2 regions of the Streptomyces sp. NPDC085927 genome follow, and region 1 is predicted to be linked to the other one. Evidence: riboswitches for the same ligand, from Rfam matches in the RefSeq annotation. Region 1 holds a riboswitch; the other holds the start of a gene.
What was found. Region 1 has a riboswitch for cyclic di-AMP ahead of ACIF80_RS36525 (M23 family metallopeptidase). Riboswitches for the same ligand answer to the same signal wherever they lie in the genome.
Positions count from the first base shown of each region.

Region 2: linked by a shared signal. The riboswitch ahead of ACIF80_RS11410 (transglycosylase family protein) and the one ahead of ACIF80_RS36525 (M23 family metallopeptidase) in region 1 are both predicted to bind cyclic di-AMP.

Region 1 covers NZ_JBITSN010000029.1:15,073-20,719, forward strand. Annotated here, with positions in the region: gene trmB (tRNA (guanosine(46)-N7)-methyltransferase TrmB) at 1-424, shown strand, start outside; gene ACIF80_RS36520 (PrsW family intramembrane metalloprotease) at 477-1,886, shown strand; gene ACIF80_RS36525 (M23 family metallopeptidase) at 1,983-3,017, opposite strand; cyclic di-AMP (ydaO/yuaA leader) riboswitch at 3,029-3,186, opposite strand; tRNA gene ACIF80_RS36530 (tRNA-Met) at 3,554-3,627, opposite strand; gene ACIF80_RS36535 (dihydrofolate reductase family protein) at 3,693-4,826, opposite strand; gene ACIF80_RS36540 (cation:proton antiporter) at 5,323-5,647, shown strand, end outside.
Region 2 covers NZ_JBITSN010000003.1:515,188-520,834, forward strand. Annotated here, with positions in the region: gene ACIF80_RS11400 (cytochrome P450) at 1-1,174, shown strand, start outside; gene ACIF80_RS11405 (transglycosylase family protein) at 1,568-2,503, shown strand; cyclic di-AMP (ydaO/yuaA leader) riboswitch at 2,799-2,967, shown strand; gene ACIF80_RS11410 (transglycosylase family protein) at 2,972-3,733, shown strand; gene eno (phosphopyruvate hydratase) at 4,133-5,422, shown strand.

The DNA of each region.
Region 1 (5,647 bases):
CGACGCGATCATCCTGCTGCGCGAGATGCTCGTCCCCGACGCGCTGGGCGGGCTGCGCGTCTACTTCCCCGACCCCTGGCCGAAGAAGCGGCACCACAAGCGCCGGCTGATCCAGCCGGCCTTCCTCGACCTCGCCGCGACCCGTCTCGCCCCGGGCGCGACCGTGCACTGCGCCACCGACTGGGAGCCGTACGCCGAGCAGATGCTCGAGGTGCTGACCGCGCACCCCTGCTTCGAGAACACCGTGGCGGACGGCGGTTTCGCACCGCGCCCGGAGTTCCGGCCGCTGACCCGTTTCGAGGGGCAGGGGCTGGACAAGGGGCATGTGGTGAACGACCTGCTTTTCCGCCGCGTACACCACGACGACCGGCCCGGCCCCCGGGCCGCCGTCCGGCCCGAGGACCGGAACACCGCCGACGCCTGAGCCCACCTGGTGTTCCTGCGGGCCGCACCGCTCCCTCGTTAGGGTCAATGCTGTGGCCATCAGCCGTCCGTACCCGACACAGCCCGGCGCGGCCCCCGGCTCCACCGGGCCGGCCGACGGGCCCGCCCTGCGGCACGCGCACTGGTGGCAGCGGCCCTGGGTGCGGTACGGGGCGCTGACCGCCCTCCTCGCGCTCTCGGGTCTGGTCATCCTGGGCCTGGTCCGCGAGCAGACCGGTACGGAGGGCTTCCTGGTCGGCCTCGGCCTCGCCGTCCTGCCGGTGCCGCTGCTCGTGGCCGCGTTCCGCTGGCTGGACCGGGTCGCGCCCGGCCCGTGGCGCAACCTCGTCTTCTCGTTCGCGTGGGGTGCCGGCGCCGCCGCGCTCATGGCGATCGTCGCCAACAGCTTCGCCACGCGGTGGATAGCGACGGAGACGGCCGACCCGTCCCGCGCGGACACGCTCGGCGCGATCGTGATAGCCCCGGTCGTGGAGGAGTCCGTGAAGGCCACCGCCGTCCTGCTGGTCTTCCTGTTCCGCAGACGCGACTTCACCACGATCCTCGACGGCGTGGTGATAGCCGGGGTCACCGCCACCGGTTTCGCCTTCACCGAGAACATCCTCTACCTCGGCACCGCCTTCGGCACCGACCAGCTCACCGGCGGCAGCGGCGTCTCCTCCGTCACCGCGGCGACGTTCTTCGTCCGTGTCGTCATGTCGCCGTTCGCGCACCCGCTCTTCACGGTCCTCACCGGCATCGGCTTCGGGACGGCCGCGCTCGCCACCGGGCGGCGGCGCCCGGTGCGCTTCCTGCTCCCGCTCGGCGGCCTGCTGCTCGCGATGGGCGTGCACGCGCTGTGGAACGTCTCCTCGACCCTCGGCGAGTACGGCTTCTTCGCCGTGTACGCGGCGTTCATGGTGCCGTCGTTCGGTCTGCTGACCTGGCTGGTGGTGTGGACCCGGCAGCGCGAGCTGCGGACCGTGCGGGAGGAACTGCCCGCGTACGTCAGGGCCGGCTGGCTGACCCCGGCCCAGCCCTACGCGCTCGGCTCGATGCGGGCCCGGCGCGTCGCCCTGCGGTACGCGCGCGGGCACGGCGGCCGGGCCGCGGCCCGCGCGGTGGCGCAGTACGGGGCGTACGCGACGTCGCTGGCGTTCCTGCGGCACCGGGGGCGCCGCGGCCGTGCGGGTACGGACTTCGCCGCGCGGGAGCGCGAGCTGCTACGGGAGCTGTGGCGGCGCCGCGACACGGCCCGTCCGGCCCTGGAACACGCGGCCCGGGTCACCGCACCGCCCGCCCCGCCCTGGCCGGTGTACGGGGCGTACGGCCGGCCCGGGGCGTACGAGGAGTACGGCGCGTACGGGAGGTACGGCGCGTACGGCGCCGCGAACCCCGCGTATTTGGCGCACCCCGGGTACCCGGCGTCCGGGCCGAACCCGTACGCGTACCCGTACCACCCCTGAAACGCCGGACCGGCAGCCCTGACGTCGGGGGGGCGTCGTCAGGACTGCCGGGGCTGTGGCTGAGAGAGCGCGCGAAGACCGGCCGGGGCCGGTGTCTCAGACGGTGAGGCCCTTCGACTGCAGCCAGGCCAGCGGATCGATGCCCGAGGTGGAACCGCCCGGGTGCACCTCCAGGTGGAGGTGGGCGCCGGTGGAGTTGCCGGTGGAGCCGACCCGGCCGATCACGTCGCCGGTGGTGACCTGCTGGCCGACACTGACGCTGATGGAGGACTGGTGGGCGTACCAGACCTCGGTGCCGTCGTCGAGGGTCAGCACGGTCTTGTAGCCGTAGGAGCCGTCCCAGCCGGCGGAGGTGATCGTGCCGGTGTGGACCGCCTTGATCAGGGTGCCCGTGGGGGCGGCGAAGTCCAGACCGGTGTGCTGGCCGGAGGACCAGTAGGCGCCGGCCTGACCGAAGGTCGAAGAGAGGGTGTACGAGGAGGTCGGCAGCGCGTACTGCTTGGCCAGCTCGGCCAGACGCTCGGCCTCGGCCTTCTTCTCGGCCTCCTCCTCCGCCTTCTTCTTCGCGGCGGCGGCCTTCTCCTCCGCTTCCTTCTTCGCGGCGGCGGCCTGCTCCTTGGCCTCCTTCTCCGCCTTCGCGGCGGCTTCGGCGGCGGCCTTGTCCTCGGCCTGGCTCTGCTGCTGCTCGACCTGGGCCATGATCCGGGCGCGCAGCACCTCGCCGGCGTCGGAGGTGCTGCCCTGCTCGGTCTCGTCGGCGACCGTGCCGATGCTGCTGAGCGGGGTGGCGGAGCCCTGGGGGGTTTCCTCGTCGGAGATGAGGGAACCGACAGAGGGAAGGTCCGGCATCGAGATCGAGACCGGCGGCTTGCCGGTCTGGGCGCTGGCCATGCCGCCACCGGCGACAGCGGCTATGACACCGACGCCCAGGACGGTGGAGCTACGGGCGAGGCCTCCGCCGCGCTGCTTGCCGACGCGATGCCGGCCGCGCACGGGAGGAAGGGACTCCGCAGTGGGGTTCCACTCCTCGAAGGGGCCCTCGTCGGTGCGGATGCTGCCGTAGCCGAAGGTGTCGCTGTCGCGCTGGCTCGGCATGAAGGGGGCCTCGGGGGCAGGCCGGTTCGACGCCACGTGGGCGCACTCCTTTCCTTCCTTCTCGCCTACCGGGTTAGCTGACGGGTTCGGAGCAGGAAGGTCTCCTACGCGCGTATACCGTCCGTGTCTCCACGGGGGCATGCACGCGATTCACCCCAAGGGGTTGGTTCCCCGGTTCCCTTGCGGGATTCGGCGTGTGCGCACGGAGCCGACTCGTGTGACGGCTGGGACGACCGCGCTGCGTTATCGAACGTTAATAGACGGAGGGCTCGTATTCCAAGCCGTTCCTCTTGATCGTTAACGATTCCCGTACGGACTTAAGCATCACGACCGCCCCAAAACGGGCGAGTTGACTTCCCCTCACTCGTCACACGTGATCTGACGGTGCATCATTTGTTATGCGCAGCGGGGTGCCCCGATCACCCGGCGTGATATTGGCGGGGAAGGGCTCGGAGACCGCGTTCTCGAAACCTCCGCCGGAGGACGGGCCGGAGGGCTGGAACGGGAATGAGAACGAGAACGGGAACGACCGAGGGCCGGAACCCTTTCGGATTCCGGCCCTCGGCCTTCAGTAGCGGGGACAGGATTTGAACCTGCGACCTCTGGGTTATGAGCCCAGCGAGCTACCGAGCTGCTCCACCCCGCGTCGTTGTGTAACCAGCATACGGCATCCGCGGGGTACTCCGCACACACATGACCGCCGCCCCTCCGTCACCGGCCGGTCAGGTGGCCGTTCGGTGCCTCGGCGGCCTCCTTGTGCTCCGGCAGGACGACGACCAGGGCACCCTCCGCGGCCAGTACTCCACTGCCGTCGGCGCCCGCCACGAAGGTGTCCGGCTCCCGCCACGCGGTGACCACCCGCCGTACCCCCGCGTCCAGGATCAGCCGGGCGCAGGGCGCCGGACGGGAGGCGCGGCGGGCACAGGGTTCCAGGCTGGAGTACACGGTGGCGGTCGCGAGCCGCGGGTCCGCGGGGTCGATCTTGGCGAGGGCGGCCTCCTCGGCGTGCACCACCGGGTCGCCGCCCTCCCGGGAGTGGCCGCGCGCCAGCTCGGTGCCGTCGGCCGCCACGACCACCGCGCCCACGCTGAACGCCGTCTCCGAGGGCGGGCACCGGTCCGCCAGTTCGCAGGCGAGGGCCAGCCAGTGGTGGTCGGCGGCCACGGGGAGCGGGCCGGTGCCGGGGGCGGTGGGCTCGTAGCGCATCAGGACGACGTCGCCGATGGGACGGGTCTCCAACAGCCGCAGCCGGCCGCCCTGGTAGGCGCCGGGGCCGAAGAGGCGGACGGCGTCCGGGTCGCCGACGAAGATCGGGGCGAGGATCAGCTGGAGTTCGTCGGCGAGCCCCTGGGTGAGGAGCTGGGTGTGGATCAGGCCGCCACCCTCGACCATCAGCCGCCGGACGCCGTACGCGTCGTACAGGTGCGTCAGCAGCCGCCGCCAGTCGAGGTCGGCGCCGAGCGGCACGATGTCGGCGGCGATGCCGTGCGCGCGGGCGCGCCCGGCACCCCCGTCGGTCGTGTAGAGGACCTTCGCACCGCCGGTGTGCCAGAAGTGTGCCGCCGGGTCCAGGTCGCCCGAGCCGCTGACGGTGACCTTCAGCGGGTATGCGGGGCGGCCCTCGGCGACCCGGGCGGCACGCCGCTCCGGCGCGTTGACCAGCAGCCGGGGGTTGTCGGCGCGGATCGTGCCGGCGCCGACCAGGATCGCGTCGACCGACGCCCGTACCTCGTCGACCCGGTCGAAGTCCTCCGGGCCGGACAGCAGCAGCCGCTCGGGGCCGGTGTCGTCGAGATACCCGTCGAGCGAGACGGCGGCGGACAGCAGGACGTACGGGTGGGGCATCGACGGCGCTCCTGACGGGGACGGCGGGCTGGACTGGGCGAAGCCAGGGCCGGGCCGGGCTGGCTGGGTTGGCCTGGCCTGGGCGAAGAGAGTCTTGCACCCGGTGCGTCTCCGCGCGGAGGGAAGCCGTACGGTGTGCCACCGCCCCATGGCGCGAACCGTACGGCGCGAACCGTACGGCGCGGAAAAGCGCGGTGACTCCGCCGCATCCGGCACCGGCCCGCGATGAGGGACCTTCCCCCATGCCTCGTGGGTGTCGTCCGCCACCTCGTTTGGGTGGCGTCACGGATGGCGGGCGCCGGGGGTCGGATGTGAGCGTGGAGAAACCCCCGGGCCACGGTCCCGGGATGCACAGGCCGTAACCCCTCGGGACCCGTGGGTGTACCGGCCGCGGCCCCGTATGGCGGAGAACCCCCGCCGACACGAAGGAGCGTTCCCCACTCGGGTCAGTCGGTCATTTTCCCCTCCGTCCCCGTGCTGTGGAAGGTGGTGACCCGTGGGACATGCCGACACCCTGCTCGCCATGGGCGGCGCGTTCCTCGCCGCGGCGTTCCTGGCCCGTCTCGGCAGCCGGATCGGGCTGCCGACGATCCCGCTGTTCATGCTCGCCGGCATACTGCTCGGCCCGCACACGCCCGGCCTGGTCCTGGTCGAGGACGCGCACGACTTCTCGATGCTGTCGGCGCTCGGTCTCGTCCTGCTGCTCTTCTACCTCGGCCTGGAGTTCCACCTCGACGACCTGAGACGGGGCGGCAAACAGCTCCTCAGCGCCGGTGGCATCTACCTGGCGCTCAACGTCGGCGCGGGGCTGGGATTCGGGT
Region 2 (5,647 bases), on a different contig from region 1:
GCCCGTGCACCGGACGCGGCTGCCCAGCGGGGTGGAGGCCTGGCTGGTCACCCGTTACGCCGACGCCAAGCAGACCCTCGCCGACCCCCGCCTCTCCAAGAACCCGGCCCACCACGCCGAGCCCGCCCACGCCAAGGGGAAGACCGGCATCCCCGGTGAGCGCAAGGCCGAGCTGATGACGCATCTGCTCAACATCGACCCGCCGGACCACACCCGGCTGCGCAGACTGGTCAGCAAGGCGTTCACACCGCGCCGGGTCGCCGAGTTCGCGCCCCGGGTGCAGGAGCTCACCGACGGACTCATCGACCGGTTCGCGGACAGCGGCTCCGCCGACCTCATCCACGACTTCGCCTTCCCGCTCCCCATTTACGCCATCTGCGACCTGCTCGGCGTTCCCCGGGAGGACCAGGACGACTTCCGCGACTGGGCGGGCATGATGATCCGCCACCAGGGAGGCCCCAGGGGCGGCGTAGCCCGGTCGGTGAAGAAGATGCGCGGCTACCTGGCCGACCTGATCCACCGCAAGCGCGAGGCCCTGCCCGCCGAACCCGCCCCCGGCGAGGACCTCATCTCCGGCTTGATCCGTGCCTCCGACCACGGTGAGCACCTCACCGAGAACGAGGCCGCCGCCATGGCCTTCATCCTTCTGTTCGCCGGTTTCGAGACCACCGTCAACCTCATCGGCAACGGCACCTACGCCCTGCTCACCCACCCGGAGCAGCGTGAGCGCCTGCAGACGTCGCTCGCCGCAGGGGAGCGCGGGCTGCTGGAGACCGGAGTGGAGGAACTCCTGCGCTACGACGGGCCCGTGGAGCTGGCCACCTGGCGGTTCGCCACCGAGGCACTCACCCTCGGCGGGCAGCGCATCTCGGCCGGCGACCCGGTCCTCGTCGTCCTGGCCGCCGCGGACCGCGATCCGGATCGGTTCGCCGACCCCGACACGCTCGACCTCGCCCGGCGCGACAACCAGCATCTGGGGTACGGCCACGGCATCCACTACTGCCTCGGCGCTCCTCTGGCCCGTCTGGAGGGCCAGACCGCGCTCGCCACCCTGCTGACCCGTCTGCCGGACCTCGAACTCGCGGTGGACCCGGCCGAACTGCGCTGGCGCGGCGGCCTCATCATGCGCGGACTGCGCACACTGCCGGTGCGGTTCACCGCGCTGCCGATGTGATCTCGCCTACGGAGCACCGTGCCCGGCACCCGTTCCGAAATGACCCGGATGGTCGCCGAGTCCGCTCCGGGCCGTCCTCCGGCCGCCCTTTGCCTCCGCGCAAGTGACCGTCAGGTCCGCCGTGGACACGGTCCGTCGAGTTCGGGTGGGGCCGGCGTAAAGGTGACACCCACTCAACTCTGTGATCTTCATGTGATCTGCGCGGCATGAACTTGTGACAGACGTTCGAGTGCGGATACGTTCACCCATCAAGCACGGCGTCTCGCTTCTGCGATACCACAGTTCCAATCGCCGTGCGAGCAACCGTTGTCTGCGAAAGGTCTCCGCATGCTCTCCGGGAACGGTCGTCACCGTCGCCCCCGCCAGGCTCCGGCTCTTATCGTCGCGGCCGGAGTGACCGGCTCGGCCATCGCGATTCCCCTCCTCGGGGCCGGCGCGGCCAGTGCGGCCGACGGCTCGACCTGGGACCGGGTCGCCGAGTGTGAGTCCGGTGGCTCCTGGAGCCAGAACTCCGGCAACGGTTATTACGGCGGCCTGCAGTTGACCCAGACGGACTGGGAGAAGTACGGCGGCCTCGACTACGCGGCCAGCGCCGACCAGGCCAGCCGCGGCCAGCAGATAGCGGTGGCCGAGAAGATCCTCGCCGACCAGGGTGTCGGCGCGTGGCGGGCCTGCGGGCTGCTGGGGGGCCTGGGACAGGACTCGCCCGCGCTCGACCTCGGTACCGGCGCGAAGGGCGACGCGTCGGGCAAGTCCGGTTCCGAAAGGTCCGTCACTCCGTCGCCGTCCCAGTCCTCCGACTCCTCGAAGGACGCCAAGGACACCAAGGACACCAAGGACGCGAAGGACGCGAAGGGTGCCGCGGACGGCAAGGAGAAGGAGGAGGGTGCGGGCGGACCGGTCGACCCCGACGCTTCCCCCTCCGCCTCCCCGTCTCCCTCCGCCTCGGCCAAGGGTGACGACTCGGACAAGTCGGGGCAAAAGGAAGATGCTTCGGAATCGTCCGATGGCGAGAGCTCCGGCAGCGGCCGCCACCGCGGCGCCAGCGCCGAGGAAGAGGTGCGCGAGGACCGTGACGCCGGATCCTCCGGCCGGCACGCCTCACGCGGCGGTCTCGGCTTCACGCGCGGCCTTGACAGTGCGTCCCCGTCCAGCAGCTCCGGCTCGGGTGCCGGGAGCGACTCCTCGGTCGCCTCCGACTCCCTTGCCCTCGGCGGCGGATGGCTCGCCCAGTACAGCGGAGGGGACGAGGTCCTGGGCGCGGCCGCCCCGAACCTCATCCTTCCCGGTCAGACGCTCGCGTTCGGGTTCGAATCGGACAACGGCTGACATCCGGGCGGCAGCTGGGGGCGCGGGCACTTCCCGGTCGAGCGGTGGCCGGGTGCGGGTCGGGCGGTGACGGGGCGACAGGCGGACCGGTGTGCGAAAAAGTGCGTCGACAGCGCCAATTGACGTTGCGTTTTGCCGCGAATGTCCGGTTTAAAGATGATGAGAGATAGGTCTCAGAAGGCCTGATCTTCTTTGATAATCCGCCGGGCCCGTGTCTACGGTCGTGACCGCTCGTCATCACGGGCCCCGGCTGCCGCCACGCCGAATCCTGCCAGTGGCAGCACGGGAACAGTCGTCGCGTCATGCGCCGTAGGCAGGAGCGGGGGACCCAAGGTAGGCGCCGAATCCGGTGAGGGATGCCGGATGCGGCTAGGGGTGAAGCCGTGTCCCGTGAGGGACGCGGCCGGGCAACTCAACCGGCCCGAACCCGACAGCTCACCTCGTAGGCGTCGGTGAGGGGATCCATCCATGCTGTTTTCCGGCAAGGGCAAGCACCGTCGTCCGTCCAAGGCCACCCGTGTCATCGCCGTCGCCGGCGTCACCGGTGCCGCTGTCGCCGCCCCGCTGATGGCGGCCGGCAACGCTTCCGCCGCCACCGCCTCCGAGTGGGAGACCGTCGCCCAGTGCGAGTCCGGCGGCAACTGGTCGATCAACACCGGCAACGGTTACTACGGCGGCCTGCAGTTCTCCGCCTCCACCTGGGCCGGTTACGGCGGCACGGCGTACGCCGGCACCGCCGACCAGGCCAGCAAGGCCCAGCAGATCGAGATCGCCGAGAAGGTCCTCGCGGGCCAGGGCAAGGGTGCCTGGCCGGTCTGCGGCAAGGGCCTGTCCAACGCCGCCCACACCGGTGGCGGCTCCACCGAGGGCTCGGGCAACCAGAGTTCGGGCAACCAGGACAGCGGCTCCTCGCAGCAGTCCCAGCAGCAGGAGTCCCAGCAGCAGGAGTCCCCGAAGCGGAACACCGAGGCCGCTCCCGAGCGTTCGGCCGAGCAGAAGGCCTCCCGCTCCGACGAGCGTCCGGCCGCCAAGAAGACCGTCACCACCCCGACCGGTGAGAAGGTCGAGAAGGGCGACGGCGAGTACAAGGTCGTCAAGGGCGACACCCTCAGCTCGATCGCCTCGGAGCAGGACGTCAAGGGCGGCTGGGACAAGCTGTTCAAGCTGAACGACGACATCGTCGAGGACGCCGACCTCATCTACCCGGGCCAGCAGCTGCACCTGAAGTAAGGCCGCGGCCGCGAGTCCGGGCCCCGTCCCCACGGGTGCCTGCCCCGCCCCGGCGCGTGCCCCCGTACGCGCCGGGGCGGGGCTTTTTCCGTGTCCGGTACCGGAGTGGGTCCGTGCGTGGTACCGGAGTGGGTCCGTGCGTGGTGCCGGAGTGGGTCCGTGCGTGGTGCCGGAGTCGGTCCGTGCGCGGTGCCGGAGTGGGTCCGTGCGCGATGCCGGAGCCGGCCTCCCGTCTCCCGGTTTTCCGATACCGCCTTTGTTCCGTTCGGAAACAATTTACTCTCGGTTCTGTCCGCGGAGCGGCCGACCGGATGGCCGATCGCCCCGAGCCGGATAGGCTCGGGTCCGCAGGGCCCCGTGGCCCCGCTGAACCACGTCACATCCATGAAGGAGATGCTCGTGCCGTCCATCGACGTCGTCGTAGCCCGGGAAATCCTGGACTCCCGAGGCAACCCCACGGTCGAGGTCGAGGTCGGCCTCGACGACGGCAGCACGGGTCGTGCCGCCGTTCCGTCCGGCGCCTCCACCGGCGCCTTCGAGGCCATCGAACTCCGTGACGGCGATCCCGACCGTTACCAGGGCAAGGGTGTGGAGAAGGCCGTCCTGGCCGTCATCGAGCAGATCGGTCCGGAGCTCGTCGGCTACGACGCCACCGAGCAGCGCCTGATCGACCAGGCGATGTTCGACCTGGACGCCACCGACAACAAGGGCTCCCTCGGCGCCAACGCCATCCTCGGCGTCTCCCTGGCCGTCGCCCACGCCGCCTCCGAGGCCAGCGACCTGCCGCTCTTCCGCTACCTGGGCGGCCCCAACGCGCACCTGCTGCCGGTGCCGATGATGAACATCCTCAACGGCGGTTCGCACGCGGACTCCAATGTGGACATCCAGGAGTTCATGATCGCCCCGATCGGCGCGGAGTCCTTCTCCGAGGCCCTGCGCTGGGGCACCGAGGTCTACCACACGCTGAAGAAGGTCCTGAAGCGCAAGAGCCTGGCCACCGGCCTCGGCGACGAGGGCGGCTTCGCCCCGAACCTCGGCTCCAACCGCGAGGCCCTCGACCTCATCCTCGAGGCCGTCAAGGAAGCCGGTTACACCCCCGGCGAGCAGATCGCCCTCGCGCTCGACGTCGCCGCCTCCGAGTTCTACAAGGACGGCACGTACGTCTTCGAGGGCAAGGAGCGCTCCGCCGCCGAGATGACGGAGTACTACGCCGAACTGGTCGAGGCGTACCCGCTGGTCTCCATCGAGGACCCGCTGTTCGAGGACGACTGGGAGGGCTGGAAGGCCCTCACCGACAAGCTCGGCGACAAGGTCCAGATCGTCGGCGACGACCTGTTCGTCACCAACCCGGAGCGCCTGGCCCGCGGCATCGAGGAGGGCGCGGCCAACGCCCTGCTGGTCAAGGTGAACCAGATCGGTTCGCTGACCGAGACCCTGGACGCCGTCGAGCTGGCCCAGCGCAACGGCTTCAAGTGCATGATGTCGCACCGCTCCGGTGAGACCGAGGACGTCACCATCGCCGACCTGGCCGTCGCCACCAACTGCGGCCAGATCAAGACCGGCGCCCCGGCCCGCTCCGAGCGCGTCGCCAAGTACAACCAGCTGCTGCGCATCGAGGAGATCCTCGACGACGCCGCGGTGTACGCGGGCCGCAGCGCCTTCCCGCGGTTTCGCTCCGCGAACCAGTAGGCGCGGCGCTCCGCGAACCAGTAGGCGCGGCGCTCCGCGAACCAGTAGGCACAGCGCTCCGCGAACCAGTAGGCGCGGCGCTCCGCGAACCAGTAGGCGCAGCAAGGGCTGACCCGTACGGGGACACGACCCGGGTCGTGTCCCCGCCGGTAGTCCCTACGTCCCCGGACGCGGTCCCGTACCGTGTCCGGGGACGTACGTGCGTATGGCAGGGGAACGGGAGGC